Regions from separate parts of the Lactobacillus helveticus genome, predicted to be linked through region 1. Evidence: predicted binding sites of a transcription regulator. Region 1 holds the regulator's gene; the other holds the start of a gene.
The links. The regulator LexA, encoded in region 1, represses DNA repair genes until DNA is damaged. The targets are predictions, from matches to a motif close to CNAACANNTGTTNG.
Positions count from the first base shown of each region.

Region 2: xerS (tyrosine recombinase XerS) is a predicted target of LexA. The motif match lies at 7,486-7,499, and genes of this name have one in related genera.

Region 1 covers NZ_CP151471.1:354,933-363,571, reverse strand. Annotated here, with positions in the region: gene AADV52_RS01950 (ABC transporter ATP-binding protein) at 1-197, opposite strand, end outside; gene AADV52_RS01945 (YneF family protein) at 279-497, opposite strand; gene AADV52_RS01940 (DUF896 domain-containing protein) at 560-823, opposite strand; gene lexA (transcriptional repressor LexA) at 974-1,600, shown strand; gene AADV52_RS01930 (SGNH/GDSL hydrolase family protein) at 1,615-2,415, opposite strand; gene AADV52_RS01925 (uracil-DNA glycosylase) at 2,408-3,067, opposite strand; gene rplS (50S ribosomal protein L19) at 3,456-3,803, opposite strand; gene trmD (tRNA (guanosine(37)-N1)-methyltransferase TrmD) at 3,916-4,635, opposite strand; gene rimM (ribosome maturation factor RimM) at 4,625-5,140, opposite strand; gene rpsP (30S ribosomal protein S16) at 5,209-5,481, opposite strand; gene ffh (signal recognition particle protein) at 5,571-7,001, opposite strand; gene ylxM (YlxM family DNA-binding protein) at 7,006-7,347, opposite strand; gene AADV52_RS01890 (APC family permease) at 7,541-8,639, shown strand, end outside.
Region 2 covers NZ_CP151471.1:483,429-492,067, forward strand. Annotated here, with positions in the region: gene AADV52_RS02490 (carbamoyl phosphate synthase large subunit) at 1-1,934, shown strand, start outside; gene AADV52_RS02495 (Rqc2 family fibronectin-binding protein) at 2,002-3,696, opposite strand; gene AADV52_RS02500 (IS982 family transposase) at 3,947-4,804, shown strand; gene AADV52_RS02505 (MarR family winged helix-turn-helix transcriptional regulator) at 4,815-5,231, shown strand; gene AADV52_RS02510 (DegV family protein) at 5,305-6,186, shown strand; gene xerS (tyrosine recombinase XerS) at 6,389-7,471, opposite strand; gene AADV52_RS02520 (IS256 family transposase) at 7,992-8,639, shown strand, end outside.

The DNA of each region.
Region 1 (8,639 bases):
GCCGCTAAAACGGCAATAATTAATGCAGCATATTTGCTCCAGGAAATGTGACCCTTGTCTAATTGGTCTGCCGTTAAGCCTAAAACTCTCGGAGGAATTAAGTTAGCTAGTGAAGTCAACGCTAAAAAAGTAATTCCAATAATATAGCGCTTCTTTTCCTGTTTAAAAAACCATCCTAATTTGCTAAAAATACCCACTTTTTAACCTAATTTTCCTAAAAAAGTATAAAAAAAGAGTAAAGGAAAAACCTTTACCCTTCAATCCAACAAAAAATCAAATTATTTTTGTTGGTGTTTCATCATGTTCATTACTTGGTGAACCTTCTTGTTAGAAGGCTTTTGTCCCATTTGAGACATCATAGCAACAATCATGTCTTCACTAATTGGAGGATTTTCCTTAAAATATTTCTTCATGTATGCTCTTGCACCATAAAAACCTGCAACAGCGCCGACCAAAAGTGCAATAATAATCAAAAAAATTGCTAAACCTAAATTCATATTAATCCTCCATAACTAACAATAATATCTTACATAAATTTTCATCTTTTTTAAAGACTTAATTAATCTTTTCTAAGACCTTTTTTGCGTTGTGCACGCTTGGCTCTTTCGGAAGTTACTTCTTTGCCATTCTTATCAATAATTACCATATTTTCAACATCTTGCTTAAAGGCAGCTCTGAAGTTGGCAAGGAATTTTTTGTGAAGTTCTTTACGTTCTTGTTCCTCTTCAGGAGTCAAACCTTCCTTTTCTTTCTTATGGTAAAGTTCGTTAATTCGATCTGTTACCTTTTTTTCCTCTTCTTTACTCATTGCATCTTTATTCATATATATTCACCTCGCATTAACAATCTTTAGTCTACAGTATTTTATACAATAAAAAAAGATACTTTTCATAGAACATTCGTTTGAGACTATGCTATTTTTTTGTTAAAATAAGCATAAATAAAATCTTTTTTACAATAACGGAGAAAAATTATGTCTAAGAAAAACAGTGATACCAAACAACTAGAAATTTTACGCTATATTTATGATACTGTCGACCATCGTGGCTTTCCACCAACAGTTCGGGAGATTTGTGCTGCAGTTAAGCTATCTTCTACGTCTACCGTTCACGGGCATTTGGCTCGATTAGAACGCAAAGGCCTTTTAATCAAAGATGCAACTAAACCCCGTGCACTCGAAATTACCGATGAGGGTAAAAAAGAATTAGGCATCAAGCCAAAGAGAATTCCAGTTGTTGGCGTTGTTGCTGCTGGACAACCAATTTTAGCAGTTCAAGACATAGATGAATACTTCCCACTTCCACCAGATCTTGAAAATGATGCTGGTGAACTCTTTATGTTAAAAATTCACGGTGAAAGCATGATCAATGCCGGCATTTTAAACGGCGATAATGTTATCGTCAAAAAACAAAACATCGCTAATAATGGCGAAATCGTAGTAGCTATGACTGCTGAAAATGAAGCCACTGTTAAACGTTTTTATAAAGAAAAAGATCATTACCGTTTGCAACCAGAAAATGATACAATGGCTCCAATTATCTTACCTGAGGTAACTATTTTAGGTAAAGTGGTTGGTCTTTACAGAAACAATATCGATTAGTAATCAAACCTAAGCTAATGGCTTGGGTTTATTTTTTTTGCCAAAATTTTAGTTAATTCATCTTCAAAAACTGGCAGCCATTTTTCTAAATATCCTGCTCGCGTTGGATGAATTTCATCAGCCATGTAAAGAGCTGGTTGGTCTTTAAAATCAGGATTATTATATAAATCCAAGACTTCAATATTCCATTTTTGAGCCAATTGATGTGCTGCTTTTACCATTTGTTCATATAACTTATTTTCAAAATATGGATTAGTATAAATCATAATTGGACAATGCCATGTAGCTTGAGCTTGACTGATGATATACTCCATCGCACCGATGATTGTTTGCGTATCAAAATGGTCATCATCACTAACTTTGCCTAATTTCTGGTTGGTACGTGCATCATTAGTAGAAAGCTGTAAAACCAACATATCAATTGGAGTTTTAAGATTTTCCTTGAAACGAGCAACATAGGAATCACCATGATAACTAGTGTCTTGATCTACTAATGTAGTTCCATTTTCCGCATCTTTAATGGCCGCAATGCCATCTTTTTTCCATAAATAATCAACGAAAGATTCACCTAAAGCCCCGAAGCCAAAAGTTACAGATGAGCCCAAAAATAGAATCTTTTTATTTCTAAGTGGGCTATCAATCGTTTTGACATTATTTAGGCTATATTTGCGACTGTTACCTGGTAAATATGCTAATTCTGTATAGGCTCTTTGATGCAAGGGATGCTCATCTAAGTCCATACGTAATTCATTAAGAGCGATATCGGATAGATCATTATTTTGTCTAATTGGAATTAAAAAAGTTTCGTTACTCATTGTTTTCCCTTTCTTTATCGATATAAGGTTTTATTACTTCCCAATCTTTTACAATATCATCGCTTAATTTACGATTATAAAAAACTGCTGCAGGGTGATATTCCGGAATGACCGTGTACTTCTTTTTTGACCAAACATAGCCATCTTTAGCTGTATTAAGTTCAAGGATTGGTGTGTTTTCAATAACTTTGCCATGTTCAGCCGAAATTTTGTGACCTGGGCCAAGTAATCGTTCTAAGCCAGTGTTTCCTAAAGCAACAATAATCTGAGGATCCGCATAAGATATTTCATAATCAAGAAATGGTGCATGCGCGAGTACTTCTTTTTTAGTTGGTTTACGATTAGGTCTTTTAATTACCTCTTTATTTTCTCGTTTGCTGAAAACTTTTTTCACGCTAAATGGACGGCTACGAACCGCACTAGTGATATAAACCTGATCTCGTGATAAACCAGTTTGCTTCAAGGATTTATCCAGTTCTTTGCCGGCATCACCACTAAATGGGATATTGTTAACAATCTCATTACGTCCTGGTGCTTCACCGACAATCCTTAACAAGGGATGCTTTGGTCCACTACCTGAATTTATTCCTTCCAAGCGCATGCCTTTAGACCGTTCTTTTACTTCCTCTAATAATTTCTTAGGATAATCCATCATCTCACCTGATTTCTTTTTTAATATATTTATTATAATATTAATCAAAAATATTTTACATTTAAAAGAAACATAGTATAATATAATCAATTTAATATAAATTAAAAGCCGCCATTGTGGATAAATGGCGGCTTTCGCTTTAATTCCACACTTAGCATCTATCTTTGTGAAATTCACTTCACAATAGCAATTTATTGATATAATGGCATTTTTATCCCATTTAATCAGACATTGTGATATATTTTTGATGTTACACAGAAGTTTCACCTAGCTGCTTTTCACAATTTGTAAATATAATAACAGTTGTATAAAATTAATATATAAAATTCTTGTAAAAACAAAAAAGCTAGTTCCAAATGGAACTAGCTTCTTCATATCGACGTTATGATTAACGACGTGCTTCAGCAATTCTTGCTGACTTACCGTGACGTTCACGTAAGTAGTAAAGCTTAGCACGACGTACACGACCATGACGCTTAACTTCAACCTTAGCAACACGTGGGTCGTTAACTGGGAAGGTTCTTTCAACACCAACACCTGAAGCAATCTTACGAACAGTGTAAGTAGCACCGATGCCAGTACCCTTCTTCTTAATTACAACACCTTCGAACAACTGAATACGTTCGTGAGTACCTTCAACAACACGTACGTGAACAGTAACAGTATCACCTGCACGGAAAACAGGAATATCGTCACGAATTTGTTCTTTAGTCAATTCTTGAATTAATGGATCCATAATATATTTTTCTCCTTCTTCGGCATTCATTCACGCACCAGCGCCAGCGGAACACCCATAACTTTATTTAATGGCATTTGCCACGAAGAATAGTTTAACAAATCAAGCCAGCTTAATCAAGCTCTGACTTAATTTCTTCAAGCATTTTCTTTTCTTCATTAGTAAGCTGGCGATCTTCTAGCATGTCTGGACGGTGAAGATAAGTAGCCTTAAGTGCTTCTTTATGACGCCACTCGGCTATCTTTTGATGATTTCCACTAGTTAATACTTCAGGTACTTTCTGCCCTTCAAAATCAGCTGGGCGTGTATATTGCGGATATTCTAATAAACCATGTGAGAAACTCTCTTCAACTGGGCTGGCAGCATTACCTAAAATGCCAGGCAAAAGACGTACAGTAGCATCAATCATGCTCATGGTTGGAAGCTCTCCCCCAGTTAACACATAATCACCAATTGAAACAGTCTCATCAGCTAAGTCGTAGACTCTTTGATCAAAGCCTTCATAGTGACCACAAATAAAAGTTAATTCATCTTCTTTGGCCCAATCTTGAGCTATTTGTTCATTAAAAGTCTTTCCCTGAGGGGCAGTGATAATTACCTTGCCAGTAGAAGGTAAAGAATCCAAAGCCTTTTTTATTGGCATAATTTGAAGCACCATGCCAGCACCACCACCATAAGGAGTATCATCAACATGATGATGTACATCTGTTGTGAAATCACGGAAATTAACTAAATTTAGATCCCACTTGCCATCTTCTAGACCATGCCCTAACATTGAGACCTGCAAAGGCGTAAACATATCTGGGAAAAGTGTTAATACATTAATCTTCATCCCGTAACCCCTCCATTAACTCTACATAAACCTTTTTGGCAGCTACATCAACTTTTTTAACGACATCGGCAATATTGGGAATCCAATATTCTTTACCGTCATCTTCATGCACAAGCCAAATATCATTTGCACCAGGAGACTGGATATCAACAATTTTACCGATTCTTTTACCAGTTTCTTCATCAATTACATCACAATCAAAAATGTCTTTATAATAATAAACGCCATCAGGCAATTCGCCGCGATCTTCTTCACTTACTACTAAAATCTGGCCACGCAATTTTTCTGCCTGATCAATATCGGTAATCTCTTTAAATTGAATCAACCAAGATTGTTTAAAAGGGCGACTTTTTTCAACCGTTAATGTGCGGTTAGTGTCACTTCTGAGTGATAGGTGCATCCCTTCAGTAAAACGCTCTTCAGGGAAGTCTGTAATCACATTAACCTTAACTTCTCCATTTAGTCCATGAGTCGTCAAAATTCGCGCGACATCAAAATATTCCATATATTTCTCCTTTTTAAGTAAGAAAAAAAGCTTGAGCACTTAGCATCAAGCTTTTAATCATCACAAGATTACTTGTTGTATTTTGCGTCGTGCAACTTAGTCATCAAGCCTGCACCTGAAAGAAGTGATCTTACAGTATCTGAAGGTTGTGCACCCTTTTGTAACCAATCAAAGATCTTGTCTTCATCAAGCTTCAATTCCTTTGGTTGTGAAACTGGGTTGTAGTAACCAACTTGTTCGATGAAACGACCATCACGTGGCATACGTGAGTCTGCAACAACGATTCTATAGAATGGCTTTCTCTTGGCACCAGCGCGGTGCATACGAATTTTAACTGACATAAATTAATTTCCTCCTAAAACTTAACAATTAATAATATACCACCAAAACAAATAGGTGTAAAGTGTTTTTCCTTAACACCCTTTATTTTTTATGAATGGAATCTCTTAATCTTACGCATACGCTTCTTTTTGTTCTTCTTAAAGTTCTTATTCAGGCGTCTCATAGCCATCTTAGCCATTGGTGAATCCATACCTGGCAAGTTGCTTAACCCCTTCATGTTTCCTTTAGTCATCTTGCTCATCATATCGCGCATTTGCTTAAATTGCTTAATCATGCGGTTAACTTCTACAACAGGACGACCAGAACCAGCAGCAATTCTTCTTCTACGACTTGGATTCAAAAGATCAGGATCTTCTCGCTCTGCTTCAGTCATTGAATAAACAATGGCAATAGTATGGTCGATTTGTTTTTGATCAACATTAAGATTCTTTAATTGAGGATTATTTGCCATTCCAGGAATCATCTTCATAATTTGATCAAGTGGACCCATTTTTTGCACTTGCTTCAATTGATCAACAAAGTCATTGAAGTCAAATGTATTTTCACGCATCTTTTCAGCGACTTTTTCAGCTTCCTTGGCATCGTAATCTTGTTGTGCCTTTTCAATTAAGGAAAGCATGTCACCCATACCAAGAATTCTGGAAGCCATTCTATCTGGGTGGAAGATATCTAAATCACTTAATTTTTCACCTTGACCAGTAAACAGAATTGGCTTACCAGTAACTGCACGAATTGAAAGTGCAGCACCACCACGAGTATCACCATCTAACTTGGTCAAAATTACGCCAGTAACGTCAAGACGCTCATCAAAGCCTTTAGCAACATCTGTAGCTGCCTGACCAGTCATTGCATCAACTACCAAAAGAATGTTGTCTGGTTGTGCAACCTTCTTAACACGCTCCAATTCTTCCATCAATGGTTCATCAATTTCCAAACGCCCGGCGGTATCGATTAAGACATAGTCATTCTTGTTTTTATCAGCTTCAGCTAAACCATCTTGAACAATTTTAGCAACGTCTTTTTCGCCATCTTCACTAAAAACAGGCACCTTTAATTGTTCACCAATTTGCTTTAACTGATCAACAGCAGCAGGACGATAAATATCTCCGGCAATTAAAAGTGGACGAGCTTTTTGCGTCTTTTGTAAATGATATGCTAATTTACCAACGGTAGTAGTCTTACCAGTACCTTGCAAACCAACCATCATAATAATAGTTGGAATATGCTTAGACTTATTTAAAGGAACTGCCTCTTCACCCATCATCTTCGTCAATTCTTCATTAACGATCTTAATTACTTGTTGACCTGGGTTTAAGCTTTCTTGAACCTCTTTGCCGAGAGCTTCTTTCTTAATAGTCTTAATAAAGTCCTTAACAACTTTAAAGTTAACATCGGCCTCGAGCAATGCTAGTCGAATTTCACGACTTGCCTTATTAATGTCTTCTTCTGAAACTTTACCTTTACCAGTTAAATTTTTTAATGCTTTTTGAATTCTTTCACTTAAATTTTCAAAAGCCATGGGTTTACTCTCCCCTCAATTGATTTAATAAATTGGTTATTTCTTTTTTAGCAGTTTTACTATCATTATTATCTATCGACAAAAGTGCATCCGCCAGCACATCCTCAATATGATTATTATCGCGCCGCATATGCAATTTTGCTTCATAATTTTGCAAAATCTTGCTCGAGCGCTTTAAATTATCATAAATAGCTTGTCGAGACACATCATGATTGACCGCAATCTCACCTAATGATAGATCATTATAATAATAATCTTCAAAATAAGATTGCTGTCCCTTAGTTAATAAAGAACCATAATAGGCATATAAGTCGCCTAATTCTTCATTTTTAGTTAATTCATCCATTAATTTTCACCAGTCTTTAGTATATCAAAAAAATGATACTACCAAAAATGTTAATTGCTATTTATGCTATATAAAGGAAATTTATCTTTTTTCTCACTAAAACACAAAATTTTAACTACTTTCAGTTGATTTTTTAACTTATTTTTAATTATAATTAAGTAATCTTATTTTAAACATAAAGGGGAGTTGTATTGTGAATCTTTGGCAACGAATGAACAAAAAAGAAGATCCACGTGTTTATGAAAATAAAGATGGACACTTGGTTCGATCATTAAAGGTTAAAGATTTCTTAGCCTTAGGGGTTGGGACTATCGTCTCTGCCTCAATCTTTACCTTGCCTGGTGAAGTTGCTGCCCTACACACCGGACCAGCGGTTGCAATTTCATTCATTTTGGCTGCAATTGCTGCCGGTTTGGTAGCTTTTGCTTACGCTGAAATGGCCGCTGCCATGCCATTTGCAGGATCCGCTTATTCATGGATTAACGTAGTATTTGGAGAATTCTGGGGCTGGGTAGCCGGATGGGCTCTTTTAGCTGAATACTTTATTGCTTCGGCGTTTGTTGGATCTGGTCTTTCCGCCAACTTTAGAGCATTGATCGCGCCTATGGGATTAAAGCTACCAGCTTCTTTATCCAATGCTTTTGGTACCAATGGTGGAATTATTGATGCAATTTCACTTATTTCTATCCTATTAGTAGCACTCTTAATTAGTCATGGGGTATCAAGAGCTGCTCGTGTAGAAAATGGATTAGTTGTTCTTAAAGTTTTAGCTATCTTGCTCTTTATTGTAGTTGGTTTAACTGCATTAAAGGGTGCTAATTTTACACCATTTATTCCTAAATATCGTCCTACTGCCCATGGACCATTTGGTGGTTGGCAAGGAATCTATGCTGGTGTATCAATGATTTTCTTGTCTTACATCGGCTTTGACTCTATTGCAGCTAATTCTGCAGAAGCTATTAATCCGCAAAAAACAATGCCTCGTGGTATTTTAGGTTCATTGGCTATTGCTGTTACGCTTTTTGTAGGCGTAAGTTTAATATTGATCGGTATGATGCCATACAAGATGTATGCTAACTCTGCAGAACCTGTTGGTTTGGCTTTGCGTTATGCTGGGCACCCAATTGTTGCTGTAGTTGTTCAAACTATCGCGGTTTTGGGAATGTTCACTGCATTGATCGGAATGGGTATGGCAGGTTCAAGATTAATCTATTCATTTGGTCGCGACGGGATGCTACCTAAATGGTTAGGTAAGTTAAATTCTGACCGTCGTCCTAATAATGCACTTTGGA
Region 2 (8,639 bases), 130 kb from region 1:
AAGAAAGTCGCAAAACAAATGAAGAGATAATTGCAGATCTTAAGCATCCCGATGAATTACATCTAATTAAATTGTTAGCAGCTATTAAAGAAGATATTCCTTTTAGTGAATTGCAACAGCTTACAGGATTACATCCTATTTATTATCAAAAATTACTTCATATTGTTGCCATTATTAATAAGTTGGTACAAAATAAAGAACATTTAACTTTAGAATTAATTAAAGAAGCAAAGGACTATGGATTCTTTAATCCTTTGCTTGCTAAAGTGTTAAATATTTCTGTAGAGGAAGTACGATCATTAATTAGTAAATATAATTTGGAACCATCGTTTTTAAAGATAGATGGTTCAGCTGGAGTTTATCGTCCTAACGGGTGTGCCTATTATGGCGCATATGATGTTCAAAATGAAGCTAAAGATCTGGTAGCAGATAAGAAGATCCTGATTTTAGGCATGTTGCCATTACAAGTTTCGGTAACTAGTGAATTTGATTACATGATTGCTCACGCAGCTAAAACTTTACATAAGAATGGCTATGTTACAGTTTTACTATCAAATAATGATGAATCTGTATCATCTAGATATAAAGATATTGATCGAGTATATTTTGAATCAATTACGTTAGAAAATATTTTAACTATTGTTAAGAGAGAAAATATTAAAGATGTACTTTTACAGTTCTCAGGCAAAAGAGTAAGTGCTTTAAGCAAACAGCTAGAAGAAAATGGGCTGCATATTATTGGTCAATCAAAAACTAAGGATCCACGGGATACTATTACAGACTTACTAGATCACCCATTAACGAATTTAAAACGAGTTCCATCTTTGAAGACGACAAATCCTGAAGCAGTATTTAAGTTTGTTGATCAATATGACTTTCCGATTTTAATTGGAGGTATGAATAAGGAAAATAAGTTAAAATCTGCTGTGGTTTATGATGTGCCAGCAATTAAGAGATATTTAGCTGAAAATCAAGTGGATCAGATCACTGTGTCTCAATTTATTGAGGGAAATAAGTATGAAGTAACGGCCATTTCAGATGGTGAAAATGTTACTTTGCCTGGTATTATTGAACACTTAGAACAAACAGGCTCACATGCCTCCGATTCAATAGCGGTTATTAAACCTCAGAATTTGTCTCTGGAACAACAAAAAAAGATTGAACAACAATCGATTAAATTGATTAAAGTGTTACAGACAAGAGGTATCTTCAACTTGCATTATTTGCGGGTAAATGATGAGTTGTACTTATTGCAAATCAAGCCTTATGCAGGCCATAATGTAGCGTTTCTATCTAAATCTTTAAATAAAGATATTACTGCTTGTGCTACAGAGGCATTAATTGGTCATAATCTGCAAGAATTAGGATATCCTAATGGACTGTGGCATACTAGTAATTTTATTCATATTAAAATGCCAGTATTTTCTTTCCTCAATTACAGTAGTGGCAACACATTTGATTCTAATATGAAATCATCTGGCTCAGTAATGGGACGAGATACTCATTTAGCTAAAGCTTTGTATAAAGGGTATGAAGCTAGTGATTTGCACATCCCTAGTTATGGAACGATTTTCATTTCAGTTAGAGATGAAGATAAAAATCGGGTAACAGAATTAGCTCGTAGATTTGACAGATTAGGCTTTAAATTAATTGCTACAGAAGGAACTGCAAATATGTTTGCGGAAGCAGGGATTACTACCGGAGTTGTAGAGAAAGTTCATAATAATCCGCGAAATTTATTAGAAAAAATTCGGCAACATAAAATTGTAATGGTAGTAAATATTACTAATCTTTCTGATGCAGCTAGTGAAGATGCGTTAAGAATAAGAGATGAGGCATTGTATACTCATATTCCTGTCTTTTCAAGTATTGAAACTGCAGAATTAATTCTAGATGTATTAGAATCGTTGGCATTGACGACGCAACCAATTTAAAATAAAAACCAAGTTACTATGTAAATAACTTGGTTTCTACCAAATAAGCATGTTAAGTAAAACATGCTTATTTTTTATTAACTTTCATTGCCATGATTTCTTTTTCTTCCGGAGTAACTTCGATAGAATTTTGACCAGTATAGATGACGAAACCAGGTTTAGCACCATTAGGCTTTTTAACACGTTTGTCTTGTACATAATCGACTTGAACGTGGGCAGAATTCTTAGCCTTGGAAAAGAATGCGGCAATTTCAGCTGCTTCTTTAATGTCGTCATCAGATGGCTGATCATCTCGTAAAATCACATGAGAACCGGGCATGTTTTTGACATGGAACCAGTAATCAGACTTATTGGCCTTTTTTAAAGTTAACCAGTCATTTTGATAATTATTTTTACCAACTAAAACATGCTTGCCAGAAGAAAGCTTAAATTCATTCAAATTACGCTCTGTAATTTTCTTTCTTCGTTTATTTTTCTTTTGTTTCCGAATATATCCTTGATTAATCAACTCATCAGTAATTTGATCGATATCTTGTGGATCTGCATTATCAATAGCTGTTTGAATAGAATCAAAGTAACGCAAATTTTCTTCAGCTATTTTAATTTGTTCATTAATGTGCTTAATTGAATCACGTAGTTTTTTATATCGAGTAAAATATTTTTGAGCATTACGTGCAGGTGAAAGGGCAGGGTCTAATTTAATTTCAATGGGTGCATTGTTTTCGTAATAATTAGGTAATGAAACGGTAGTCATACCCGGTTTCACTTGATTTAAATTAGCGTTTAAAATTTCACCCTTAATACGATATCCTTCAGAATTTTCGGCAAGATCTAGTTGCTTTTTTAGTTTTTTGATTTTCTTGCTTAATTTCTTTTGTTCATTTTTGACAACACGTTCTACCTGACTAGCACGTTGCTTTACCCAATCACGATTAGCTTGATATTCATAAAATTCATCTAATCCTTTATTAAGATCTGGATTTGAACTTTCTTTTTCAAGTTCCAGATGATAAGGCAAATAACAAAAAATCTTTCTTTTATTATTAGGAGTTTTTAAAACAAATGCGCGAGGATTTTTAAATTGATTAAAGAATGTTTTAAAAGACGAATAGCTGTAATCATCCTCTAAATATCCTAGCAATTCATTTCTATCGTCCTTATCCAAACCATCCATCTGTTTAGATAATTCATTTGGATCATTTTCATTGCTCAATTGCTTAAACTTATCTTCAGATAAAGTTAATCCGTTTAGACCTGGCTTTAATGGTGGTAATTCATATTTTGCTTTGGGGAGTAAAATACGAGCTCTGTTTTCATCAGGATTAATTCTCTTTAACAAGTCAATAATATGATTATCTTTTTGATTGTAAAGAATAACATTACTATGACGCCCCATTAATTCTACAGAAAGAACTAATTCTACTTCATCGCCTAATTCGTTTCGATTGCTGAAATGGAAGTTAGTAATTCTATCTAAGCCTACTTGTTCAATAGATTGTAAAACGGAACCTTCTAAGTACTTTCTTAACACCATTACAAAAATAGGTGCCTTATCAGGGTTATTAATTGTTTGCTCAGTTAAATACATTCGTGGATATTGAGCATTCGCTGAGATTAAAAACTGATAATTCTTTCGATTTTTTCTAAAGATTAAAACCAAGTCTTGATCAAAGGGCTGATAAATTTTTGATAAACGACTTCCTACTAGGGTAGGGGTTAAATCTTGTAATAAACTATGGATAAATAATCCATCAAATGCCATAATAAATCACCTCAAAATACGTCTAATATTATAACAGTAAAAGCAAAGATTCTAAAATTATTAGTGTTCTTTACCATATTATCAAATAGATTATTAAATGATAAAATACAGTTATAGTAATCTAATTTGGAGAAAAAGGACCTTGTATATGGATGTACGCGTGGTGCTAGTTAAATCGTTTTAGTTAATAAAAAAGTCCAATCGGACTAGACTCAAGTTGTAGTATTCAATAGAAAAGAGTCTGATCTGATTGAACTGCCTTAAGCTTAAGCGTTTTAGCCACCATTTACAAGTTAGTTTTAAAGATTTAGTGATAATTTGTCGGCACTGGTATCGTTTATCTGCTCCGGCTGAATTTAGTCAACGGCGAAACATCAACCGGGTAAAAGCTACGGACAGTCTGATTTTGGCTTTACTTATCTGGCAAGCTAAGACAGGAATTGAATCACAAAGAAGATTCTGTGAATGTTTCAATTGTTTATCACACTCACGTTTTAATCGACGTTCACGTCAGCTATTGCAATTGATTTATCAGATACGGCAAGAAATGAATAAAAAGGTTGACCTGAATGGACAGTTCTTGATCATTGACAGCTTTCCGGTACCTGTTTGCCAACCAATTCGCAACTATCGTGCTAAAATTTTTCGCGGTTATGCCAACATTGGTTATAAGGCCACCAAGAAAATTTACTTTTATGGTTTCAAAGTTCATGCCATTGTTAGCGATGACGGTTACATTCTTGATTATGTAGTAACAAAAGCATCAGTTCATGATGCCAGGGAGACAGTTGAACTGATGGAAAATACCCATCCATCTAATTACTATCTTCTTGGCGACGAAGGCTATTTAGGCAAAGAACTGCATCAACAGCTAAAACAAATGGGTTATGAACTTTGGACACCATATCGTAAAAATATGACAGGAGCTAAAAAGCACAATGATCATCAATTGATGGCTATTCGCAGAACAATAGAAAGCGACTTTTCGCTTCTGACCTATTACAATGCCGAGAACAATCGAGCACGTAGTCTGATAGGCTTTCAAAGCCGGTTAGAAATTGCAATTTTAGCTTATAATTTGGCTTATTGTCTAGAACGATTTAACTAGCACCACGCGTATGGATGTATTATTTTTTAGTACAATTGCTGATCAAATTAAAAAGGAAATAAATCACAAATGTGGTTTAAATATTTCACAAACTAGAATTTTGCTTTTTTTTGATGATACAAATAATAAAGCTTTAGTAATGGGGAAATTAGCTAAAGCACTTAATATTTCTTTATCTACCTTAAGTCGTCAGCTTCAGCAAAAGAAGACTAAAAGTCTTATAGAAATTACACGTTCTGAAAAAGACTCTAGCAAAATTGTAAATTTAAGCGCAGAAGGTATAAAGAAAGCCAAAGAACTTAAAAATACACTTAACAAAATTGAAGAACTTTTATTTGTATATCTAGATTCTGATGCATCAAGTTTATTTATCAAGCAACTTAATCAAGTTGCACAAGCGTCTACATCATTAGAAGGCTTGGAATAGGTGTGTATTTACTGGTTTTATGCTATAATTCTTCTGTATTATATAATTAAAGAAATTGGGAAGGGGAAATAAATTGAAAATCGCATTAGTTACTGACAGTACTAGTGTCTTAACTGACCAAGAAGTTAAGGACAATAATATTAATGTGGTTCCGATTCCCGTCATCGTTGGCGACAAGGAATACTTAGAAGGAGTTAACATTACCTCTGCGGAGCTTTTTGAAAAACAAAAGCAAGGCGCAGCTTTTCCTAAGACTTCGCAACCAAGCATGGGTCAAATGATTGAATTATGCAATAAGCTTCATGGAGAAGGATATGAAGCCATTATTGCTATTACTTTATCAAGTGGTATTTCTGGATTTTATCAAAACATGGTAAATATGGCACATAATAATCCGGAATATAATTTGTATCCCTATGATTCTAAAATGACCGTTAGATTACAAGGTTATTTGGTGTTAGCTGCTGCTAGAATGATAAAAAATGGCATGGAACCAGAAGCTGTTTTAAAGAAATTAGATGAGGTTCGTAAGACAATTGATGAATATTTTGTAGTTGATGATCTTAAGAATCTAAGCAGGGGTGGACGTTTAAGCAATGCAGGTGCATTTATTGGTACAATGTTGCAAATAAAGCCATTATTAACATTTAATAGTGATGGTAAAATCGTTGCTTTTGAGAAAATCAGATCTTTGAAACGTGCTGTTGCTAAAGTTAAGAAACTTACTTTGGAAAAAACTGCAGAATTGCCTTATAAAGATAAATTACGATTATTTGTATTTCATTCTAATGATCTTAAACAAGCAGAGGATATAAAACAGTTCATTAATACTAACTTCCCAGATAAGCCTGTTGATGTAGCTGAGTTTAGTCCAGTGATTGCTACACACTTAGGTGAAAAATCTATTGCAATTGCATGGATGATAGACATTGATAAATTAGATTTAACTAAATAAGAAAAAGGCACTGTTAAGTTAAAAAGCAAACAGTGGCTTTTTTATTATGTACTTGCAATAGCAAAAAATATTATAGATAATAAAATAAGCTTAATAATAAAAATACTATTAAAGCCGTTTCAAATAGCAATAACCATTTTATTATTAACAATGTCATAAAATAAAAAGCACCAGTTCGTATAAAAATTGGTGCTTTTAGTTATTATTTAGATTCATTTGCATTTTGTTGTTCATTAGAAATGACATTTAATGCTGCTCGTTGCTTTTTTTGATCTACGTGAGTGTATAAATCTGTGGCAGTAGTTCCTTTTTGACCTAATTGCTGTGCTACTAAAACCTGATCTTTAGTGACGGCATAAAGTTCAGATGCTAGTGTATGGCGCAATTTATGAGGTGTAAGAGGATGACCAAAACTTGCCGAATATTTGTTAACCATTTTTTCAATTGCATTAGTAGTCATTCGTTTGGTTTGGTTATGCCATCTAGTTAAAAAGAAAGCGGTCTGCTTAGGATCGGCCATATAGCGCTCAGCTCGAATTTTTTTATACTTTTTTATATAATCTAATGTCCATTCTGCAATAGGGACACTATCTTTTTGGCCACCTTTACGGGTAACGTCTAATATAGCATCTTTAATATTCAAATCCTGCATATCCACGCCGGCACATTCTGAGACTCTAATTCCTGTTCCTAAGATTAGAGCGATAATGGCCATATCACGTTCTTTATTCTTTTTAAAACCTGGTTTAGCCTGTTTATTGCATTTATTCTCATAATCATGAGCAATAAATTTAAGAAATTCGAATTTAAGATTTCCGGTGTACATATGTGATTCTAAAACGTGAGCTCGATAATTTAATGTCTTTGTGTCATTTAAAGATTCAATTTTAAGCATCACATTTCGTTCAAAATAGGACTTTCCATTATTATTGTCTGCTGTAATAGTTAAAAATTTAAATAAAGAGCGTAAGGCATTGATTGAACGATTGATAGTAGTGGGGGAGTTTAAATGACCCTGTTTATTCTTAGTATGCCCTAAGTTATCAATATAAAGCATGATATCATTTCGACGCAAATTGGCTAAAGTATCTGGCAAAATATGTTGATTATCTTGAGCAGAAGAAATACCTTCTTGACGCAACCAATCAAAAAATCTGCGTATTTCAGTTAAGTATTGATAAGTAGTTGTCAAGGAATGATTAGTGCCCAAATTATATTGTTTAACAAAGTCCGGCATATTATCTAATTCAGTTTTGATTAAACTAAGATACTTAGTAGATTCCATAGTTTCTCCTTATTCGAACAAACGTTTAAATAATTATATCATAGAAAAAGAGCAATAAAAAACACCTATCTTTTACAAGATAGGTGAACAAAAAGCTTCTATCTTTAATTATTACTCCCAATTCAACACTAATATCTATAGTATTAATGTAAAAACTGTTTGTAGATAATTAAAGAATAGAAGAATCACGTCACTATAACTGGAATACTAGCAATGCCGGTAGCAACACCTGAGCATTCCAGTTATAGTAACTTTGATTTTAATATCTATATAACGTAGGCATTTAACATCAAGCAAAATGATCTATATTATTAGACAATGTTGTTTGTATGGTACAACTTACCTTTCAAGTATTTATTTTAAGATGATTATATCTAATGATCAAGTCTTGAGACTGTAAAATAGTTTGTGTAAGGATGAATGATTCCTTAAATTAATTTCTTAAAATATTAGAAAAAGGAGTTCCTTTCTCGTATGATTGGTTTGAACAAAAAACACATACAGAAAGAAGAACTCCTTCATGAATGATTTTACCAAAAATATGGCTCAAGCTCTATTCAATCAAGACAAAATTAATGATTTATTGCGTAAAGAATTACAACAAGCAGTTAATGACTTGTTAGAAGCTGAATTAACTGCCTTTTTAGGTTATAATCCTTATGCAAGAGACGGCTGGAATACCGGCAATTCTAGGAACGGTGCCTACTTTCGCAAGGTGGATACGCAGTTTGGCAAAATTGAAATCCAGGTGCCACGAGACCGCAACGGCCTGTTTCATCAGCACACGCTGCCTGACTACAAGCAGCACTCCGATGTCTTGGAAAACATGATCATCAAGCTTTACTCTAAAGGTGTAACTACCAGAGAGATAGCTGATTTGATTGAAAAAATGTATGGCAGCCATTACAGCCCCGCTCAAGTATCCAATATTTCTAAGCAGATGATCCCCAAGGTAGAGGCCTATCACAAGCGTAAGCTTAGCGATAAGTTCTTCTGCGTTTATCTAGACGCTACCTACGTTCCTCTGCGCCGAGAAACTTTTGAACGTGAAGCTGTCTATATTGCCATTGGCATCAAACCTAATGGCCAAAAGGAAGTTATCGACTACTGCATTGCGCCCAATGAAAACATTGAAGTCTGGACGGAGTTGCTTCAAAATATGAAAAGC